Regions from separate parts of the Alkalibacter saccharofermentans DSM 14828 genome, predicted to be linked through region 2. Evidence: riboswitches for the same ligand, from Rfam matches in the RefSeq annotation. Region 2 holds a riboswitch; the other holds the start of a gene.
What was found. Region 2 has a riboswitch for cyclic di-GMP ahead of BUB93_RS06805 (transglutaminase-like domain-containing protein). Riboswitches for the same ligand answer to the same signal wherever they lie in the genome.
Positions count from the first base shown of each region.

Region 1: another riboswitch for cyclic di-GMP. It lies ahead of BUB93_RS10105 (right-handed parallel beta-helix repeat-containing protein); the one in region 2 lies ahead of BUB93_RS06805 (transglutaminase-like domain-containing protein).

Region 1 is NZ_FQTU01000017.1:21,988-26,200, forward strand. It holds gene BUB93_RS10090 (lipopolysaccharide biosynthesis protein) at 1-78, shown strand, start outside; gene BUB93_RS10095 (YveK family protein) at 173-871, shown strand; gene BUB93_RS10100 (CpsD/CapB family tyrosine-protein kinase) at 858-1,580, shown strand; cyclic di-GMP riboswitch class I at 1,782-1,857, shown strand; gene BUB93_RS10105 (right-handed parallel beta-helix repeat-containing protein) at 1,925-3,430, shown strand; gene BUB93_RS10110 (right-handed parallel beta-helix repeat-containing protein) at 3,602-4,213, shown strand, end outside.
Region 2 is NZ_FQTU01000008.1:50,034-54,246, reverse strand. It holds gene BUB93_RS06815 (copper-translocating P-type ATPase) at 1-782, shown strand, start outside; gene BUB93_RS06810 (NAD(P)/FAD-dependent oxidoreductase) at 777-1,964, opposite strand; cyclic di-GMP riboswitch class I at 2,158-2,241, shown strand; cyclic di-GMP riboswitch class I at 2,280-2,366, shown strand; gene BUB93_RS06805 (transglutaminase-like domain-containing protein) at 2,382-3,311, shown strand; gene cls (cardiolipin synthase) at 3,451-4,213, shown strand, end outside.

The DNA of each region.
Region 1 (4,213 bases), on a different contig from region 2:
CTGGTGATAAGCTTTATCTTTGATAGAAAGGTGATGCTCGAAATCTTTGTTAGAATCAAGGAACTGGTAAGGCGATAAAGTTTTTCCGCGGTAGACAAGTTGTGTTTTGAATAACTCTTTGAGAGGTATAAGTAAATTAAAGATGGTGTGTCCACAGGAAGGGTGATCGGCTTTGAGTATAAGAAGATTGATAGGAGTTCTAAAAAGCAAGTGGTGGGTCATGGCCTTTGCCTTCTTAGTAGGAGGGGTTCTGGCCGGTTTGATGATTTCGTATACTCCTCCAACATATAAAGCCGAAGTAACCCTTTATTCAATGGATCTGGAAAGAATAAGAGAAGAAGGACAAACATTGGAGTTTTACGACATTCAGCTTAGTCGGGAGGTATTAAACCAGTTTAGGGAGGTAATCCACAGCAGGAGGGTTATCTCAGCTGTAATAGAGGAGCTTGGGCAGTATAATCTGACGGAAAAAGAAATACTCGAAAAAACCGCAATATCAAGCAGCATAGATTCAAATATATTTTATATCAACGCGAAGGACAAAGATCCGGAAAAGGCTGCGATTGTAGCAAATTCCATGGCTAGGACTTTTTCGACGGTTATTAGAAGCATTATCAATACAGAAAACGTCGGCATACTTGATGAGGCAATAGTACCTATCGAACCGGAAAGAAATTATGGGGTGGCATTTATGATCCTAGGCATGATAGCAGGTTCGGTATTGTCATTTAGCGCATTATACGTAATGGAATATTTTAATCCAAAAGTATATTTCGAAGAAGATCTAGTGGAAGGTTTGGGTTTTAGAGTGATGGGAACTATACCAAGACACAATACTGATGAAGGGGATTTTGGCTATGGGGGGAAATAAAGCACTCAGCTCACATAAAATAAACAGAGCAGTAACTAGTGCATACGAGGTGCTAGCGGTAAATTTAAAGCTTGCCAAGGAAGAAGATAGCAGAAAGACCACGAGCTACGTCATGACAAGCTGCAGCCGGGCAGAGGGGAAAACGAGCATAGCATACGGGTTGGCTAAGACTATGGCATCTTCAGGCTTTAAGACTCTGCTTGTGGATGGAGACATGAGAAAGCCTTTAGCTGCGAAAAAAATAAAGAACAAGGGAAATATGGGACTTAGTGATATTCTGTTGGGTAAATGCTCTATGGAAGATGCCTTGCTTGAGACAGATACGGATAATCTGCATTATATTTCATCGGGGTGTGACAATAAAAATCCCATAGCACTTCTTATGGGCAACAGGTTTTCACGGTTTGTCGATGAGACTGAGAGGGTCTATAGTATAGTTATATTTGATTCTCCTGCAATAGAAGACTACTTTGATGCGGCAATAATCGCCTCAAACGTGGATTCGACCATCCTGGTTGTAAAAAAAGCCAAGACGTCACTTAAAAGCCTTGAGGATGTAAAGGACAAACTTGAAAAGATAGGTGCCCACATCGCAGGTGTTGTAATAAACAGCGGCGGAAAGAGCAAAAAAAACCTAAATTTAAGGGACTATGAGAAAGGTTTCGTCTCCGGCAATATGGTATCCGATGAAGGTAAATGTGGACGATGAACCAAAAAACATAAATTGTAAATAATGGGTACACAAACTTAGTTCGAAAGCAATAAATTCAGATAAAACTTAATGTTGACATGGGAAAACAGCTGTGATAACATCATGAAAAATAAAGGTTTTAGAGATATTGGACCTTTTAGTAAGCGACAGTTTGTCTGAACGAAGCATTCCCAGTTAATTTAAAACAAATTAAACTTCAAATGATAATGGCAGACCTTCCGAAAGAAAGGGGCGCAAAGCTATAGGGCCTGTAAAATGGCAGCCAGCTACCAAAAGGGGTTTTTTTGTTTGGAATCCATCAGGCACTCTGTTGAAAAAAGAAAGTAGAGGGAAACAAAGCAATGAAAAAGAACAACAAAAGCTTTATTTTTGTCGGAATCAGTATGATTATACTCTTTGTCATGGTCGGAGCAGCATTTGCGAATCCGGGACAATGGTTAGACACAGACGACAGCGCAGACACTAGTATAAGTCAAAGCGATAACACTATAGCAAACGAAGACAAGCCGGCATCTGAAAAAATCAATGATGCAGAAGAAGAGACGGAAAAACAAGAAGAAGAAAAAGAAGCAGAAAAAAAGGTTGAAGCAAGTGACAAAAAAGATGCAGAAAAATCAGTTGCAAGCACTGAATCTTCAGCTTCCAAATCAACAAGCACTTCATCCACAAGCACGTCAACGGCAAACACATCAACAGCTTCAAAAAGCAGCAGCACAAGTACTCAAAGCACCGCGACTAAAACTGAAACAGCAGCTCCAAAGACTGAATCGACAACAAGTAGTGTCGAAGCAACAAGAGGAGATACCAGCGTCAAACTGGTAGCAGGAGCATATTTTGTAGCGACTAGCGGGAACGATTCAAATCCTGGTACACAGCAACAGCCATTTAGGACCATACAGAAGGCTGCAAATACAGTTAAAGCTGGGGATACAGTCTATATCAGAGGCGGCACCTACAACGAAAAGGTGGACATGCAAACCTCAGGGACAAGCGGCAACTATATTACATTTAGAAACTATCCAGGTGAAAAGCCGGTCGTAGACGGAAAAGGAATCGACTGGGGATACAACTGGAACAGCCTCGTGAACATTAATTCCAAGAGCTACATAAGGCTTGAAGGCCTAAGGGTGATCAATTCCAGATGGGCGGGAATAGGCTCCACCAGGGTAGAGTCTAACTCCAACTATATTCAGGTAATAAACTGCTCTACATCCAATACGAGGGCGTCGGGAATAGCATTTTATACTGCAACAAATATTACAGTTGACGGAAATTCAGTAGAAAAGGCTTGCACGGCATCTGGTTCTCAAGAAGCGATTTCATTTTCAAATGTGAATGGCTTCGTAATCAGAAACAACAGGGTATTTAACATAACCAACAGCGTCCAGGGAGCTGGCGGTGAGGGGATTGACGCAAAGGAAGGGTCTTCAAACGGAAAGATATACAACAATACAGTCCACGACATCGCAAAGATCGGAATATACATAGATTCTTACAGCAAGACCTCAAGCAATATCGAAGTGTACGGAAACAACATATACAACTGTGGACAGGGAATAACCGTAGCGTCTGAAAAGGGCGGAACACTGAGAAACGTAAACATATACAACAATACCATTAGAAACTGCAGAGTTGGATACACTGTTGCAGGCTGGGATTATAATTACAGAAGTCCTATGGACAATATAAAATTTTATAATAACACCATATCTGGTGGGAACATTCGTTTGAACAATCCAGATGCAAAAAGAATCTTTATTACAGGAAACAGATTAACTGGTGGAACCATAGTAATGGACGGAGGAATTGAATCAGAGACCACTATTGAAGGGAACACAATTAATTAATCATTTTTTAAAGCATCATGGGCATTAATTACAAGATTGTCAATAAAAAATGGTAAAGTGTAGTATAATAAGAATATAAATTGTTAAGCAAAGCCCCAAATTGTAGGTTAAGAACATCCGACAATTTTGGGGCTTGTTGCGTATATTTTTATGGAAAGAGGCGCTGATAAAATGAAACGTATAAAAATGCTTGCTGCTATGGTTTTGTTGGTTATACCTGTTTTATTCCTTGGCTGTAATTTGGACGTTGAGGAGGAACAAAACGTTTATTATGTTTCCACTCAAGGGAATGATGAAAGCCCTGGTACTTTTGACGAGCCGTGGAGAACCATCCAAAAAGCATCAGAAAACATGGTGGCAGGAGATACGGTCTACTTAAGGGAAGGGGTTTATAATGAAGCGGTAACAGTGAGCACGTCAGGAGAAGTGGACAATTATATAACTATTTCAAATTATCAGGACGAAACAGTTGTAGTTGACGGTGAAGGAATAGACTGGGGATATAACTGGAGCAGCCTCTTTGACATAAATACTCAAAGCTATTTAAGAATTGAAGGCATAAGGGTAATTAACTCCAGATGGGCGGGGTTTGGATCTACTACAGATGACAAGGGATCAAGTTATGTTGAAATACTAAACTGCTCCACCTACAATACTCAAGCCTCAGGAATAATATTTATGAATGCAGAAAATATAATCATAGAAGGCAATTCAATAGAAAGAGCAAGCATCAACACATCAGGCTCACAAGAGGGAATATCCTTGGATAATGTGGATTACTTC
Region 2 (4,213 bases):
ACGGAATAGTTGCACATGCTAAATCGATTGGCATGGAGATGTTTGATATAAATGAGTTTAAAGCTATAAAGGGAAAAGGGGTAGAAGGTTATATAGATGGAGAAAAGTATTTCATGGCAAGTCCGGGATTTTTGCGGGAAAACAACATAAACATACCCGGTGATATGCCCGATTTTGATATTTCAACTAATGTTTTTCTGTTAAAAGAAAAAAATCTGTTAGCTGCATTTGGGCTCTCCGATAAAATCCGGCCCGAATCAATGGAAGCTGTGGAGAAACTGAAAAGCATGGGGATAGGCTGCTGGATGCTCACAGGGGATAATAAAAAAACTGCTGCTCAAGTATCTGAAAAATTAAATTTAGATGGATACTTTGCGGAGGTTTTACCTGAAGAGAAACTAGAAAAAATCAAAGAGCTTCAAAACAAAGGCAGGTATGTGGCCATGACAGGTGATGGAATAAACGATGCTCCGGCACTTGCTCAAGCTGATGTGGGGATTGCTATTGGCTCTGGGACTGATGTAGCGGCCGAAACTGCCGATATAATTTTAGTCAATAGCAATCCGTTGGATGTGACGGTACTCATTGTTTTAGGCAAGCTGACATATAGAAAAATGATTCAAAACCTGATGTGGGCCACAGGATACAACGTAATTGCAATTCCTTTGGCCGCAGGCGTTCTCTATTCCGCAGGAATTGTCATATCTCCGGCTTTAGGTGCTGTGCTGATGTCCTTAAGTACAATTATAGTAGCCGTTAATGCCAAGCTGATCAAGTTATAATTTTTCTATTTTTTCCTTATCCGAAATATCTTCTTTTAGAAGATGGGAGTAATCCTCGCCCATCTTTTTCTTGAGCTTGCCTGCCATTGCGATGTCATTTATGAGTATAGCTCCGGCTAGCTTGCCATCTTTGAAAAACAATTTTTTGAATTTAGTGTCGTTTCTATCTCGCAAGCAGTTCAAACCTTCAGTCTTGCCTTCGATGTCTCCAAGTGAAAATGCCTTCACGTTTAAAATCGTAAGCATGTTTGAAGGTGTGATGGCTTCATAAGATTCTTCTTTGCCAATCATGTTCCGGCCTGCCATTTTACCTTGTTCTATGGCAATAGGCCAGATATTAAAAGACATTTGATTGAATTCTGCAACATCTCCTGCTGCGTAGATGTCTTTTGCGCTGGTTTCCATGTACTCGTTGACTATTATCGCCTTGTCTGTTGCTATTTCAGCATCCTTGGCAAGGCTTATGTTGGACCGTACTCCTGTAGAAAAGAGCACAAGATCTGCGTCGACCTTATCGCCGCCCTTTAGAATGCATCCGGTTACCGGATTGCCCTCTATTTTTTCAACCTGGGCGTTTAAGTACAATGATATGCCTTGATCCTCCACGATTTTTTTAACCACATTAGAAGCCTCTTCGTCCATCTGCCTTGGCAGAAGCCTGGGGGCAAACTCCACAACGGTTACATCAAGACCTAATTCTTTTAATGCGTTTGCAGCTTCTAGACCTAAAAGTCCTCCTCCTACTACTGTAGCCTTTTTCGCGGTTTTCGAAAATTTTTGAATGCTTTTTACGTCATCCATGTCTCTAAGTGAAAAAACTCCCTTGCTGTCTGAGCCTTCAACAGGTGGTACGAAGCTGGATGCCCCATTTGCCAGAAGCAGCTTGTCGTAAGGCAGGCTCTTATCTTCTGAGATGATGACGGTCTTTTCATTTGTATTTATTTTTTTCACCTTGGTTTCGAGGATTATGTCTATTTTGTTGTCTCTGTACCAATTTTCCGGATGTATGTAAATTTCATCAATTGAAAAATCTTTTGACAGATAGTGTGAAAGCCTTGTTCTGTAATAAGTGTAGTATGACTCCTCTGTTACCATTGTTATTGTTGCAGACGGATCATGCTTTCTTATCTCTTCGGCGGCAGAAAGCCCGGCTGCTCCGTTTCCTACTATTACTATATTCATTATATTTCCCCCTTGAATTAAAGTTACCTTATTTTTATCCTTCTGTGGTCAGATTTAAACAAATCAAAAGGAGCAGTTGTTCGAATTTTAGTACAATTTTATCATATTTAAAGGCCGGGTTGCTTGTGTTTGTGGTTTTTTTGTGGTAGAATTGTACTGTAGATAGATTTACTTGCTAGAAGTGTATGCTTTTCAGCGATAAAGGCAAACCAGTCGAAAGGCTGGGACGCAAAGCCAAGGGTCTTACCTTTTTAAAGGAAGATAGCCGGTTACCGAAGGGGAAGTTTTTTTATTGTATTAAACCGATGGACTTTTCATCGATAATGGCAAACCAGTTGAAAAACTGGGACGCAAAGCCAAGGGCCTTAACCTTGAATTCAAGGAAGGCAGCCGGTTGCCGAAAGGAGAGTTTTGTTTATGAAAAAGCTCAGCATAGCCGCTGTTTTAATATTTGCAATAATTGCTGCAGGAGCAGCAACTGGCAACGTATTTTCAAAAGATCAAGACAGTTTGATAAACGACGAGCTTATACCCTTGAGCTCATCTCAGAATATCGCTTATAATGAATTGGAAACTGCTCTTGAAAATCTTGACGTGAAAAATTTCGAAACCTCATCAGGCAGCATCGAAGTTAATGAAAGCCTGTTGGAACAAGGAGTCATAGGAATCAAATTCAATTACGGATTGGATAAAAAGATAAAAATAGTGGTGGAAAAAGGCGAAGAGCAAGTGCACTACAACTATGTTGATATAGGTAATTACGAATTGTTTCCTCTGCAATTTGGCAACGGAGACTACAAGGTATCGGTTTTGGAAAATACTACAGACAACAAATACAGAGTCCTTGGCACTTACGAAGCAAATGTAAATTTAACAGACGGCAATTTAGTATATTTAAACTCTATACAAACAGTAAATTGGAGCAAAAATGATGAAAGTTCGGTTATTGCAAAAGAGCTTACGGAAGGACTTGAGACAGACTCACAAAAATTCAAAGCAATATATGAATATATAGTAAGAAACATAGACTACGATTACGATAAAATTGACGGACTTGATTATTCCTACATACCTGACAACAGGGTTACGCTAGAAGAAAGAGGCGGCATATGCTATGATTATTCCGCATTGATGGCTTCCATGCTTCGAAGCGTAGGAATACCATCGAAATTGGTCAAAGGTTATGGAGACTTTCAGCCTGAGGTATACCATGCTTGGAACGAGGTCCTTTTGGACGGAGATTGGTACGTCGTCGATGCCACTTATGATGCACAGCTATTAAGAAATGGCAGAGAAGTGCAAATAGTCAAGAGTCAGGATGAATATTCAGCAGTTAATTTCTATTAAATTTGATAAATAAGTTTCTTGATGAATCCCCAAAAAAAATCCGGCACTCTGCCGGATTTTTTTTTAAAGGTCTGGTCAGCGTTATTTATGATACAATTAACTAATATGTCAACTATATGATACTTGGAGGAATCTACATATGCTGATGGCTACCAGTTACGGTCTTTCTTTAGTGCTGATTATAAACATAATACTGACTTTTACGATAATATTTCTCGAAAGAAAAAATCCGCAGAGCACTTATGCATGGCTGCTTCTTTTATGGATGATTCCTGCAGCGGGGTTTGTGTTCTATTTATTTTTTTCTCAGAATCTGGCTAGAAGAAAGATATTCAAGTTAAATACAGAGGAGAAAGCTCTCACCAATAGCTTGATTCAGAGGCAAAAGAAGGATATGGCTGAAGATAAGATATATTTTGAGGAAAAATCAAGGGAGAGATATAAAGATCTCGTCTATTTTCATCAAAATCTTAGCAATGCCCTTTATACCAACAACAATAAATTAAAGCTCTTTACAGACGGGAAAGTAAAGTTTGATGCGCTGATGGAGGATATGAAGAAAGCAAAGCATCACATACACTTCCAATACTTCATATTCAAAAGCGGAATTTTGGCAACTGAAATCATGGAGATTCTTAAAAACAAAGCAAAGGATGGAGTGGAAGTAAGGCTTCTCTTCGACGATATGGGGGGGTTTTTTCTAAATAAAAAAGATATGGATGACCTGCTTGCGGCGGGAGTAAAGGTGGCTAGGTTCTTTCCATCAAAAATAAAGCTAATAAATTTAAAGGCTAATTATCGAAACCATAGAAAAATAGTTGTAATCGACGGCAACATAGGCTATATTGGAGGATTCAATGTAGGGGATGAATATCTAGGCTTGGACAAGAAAAAAGGCTATT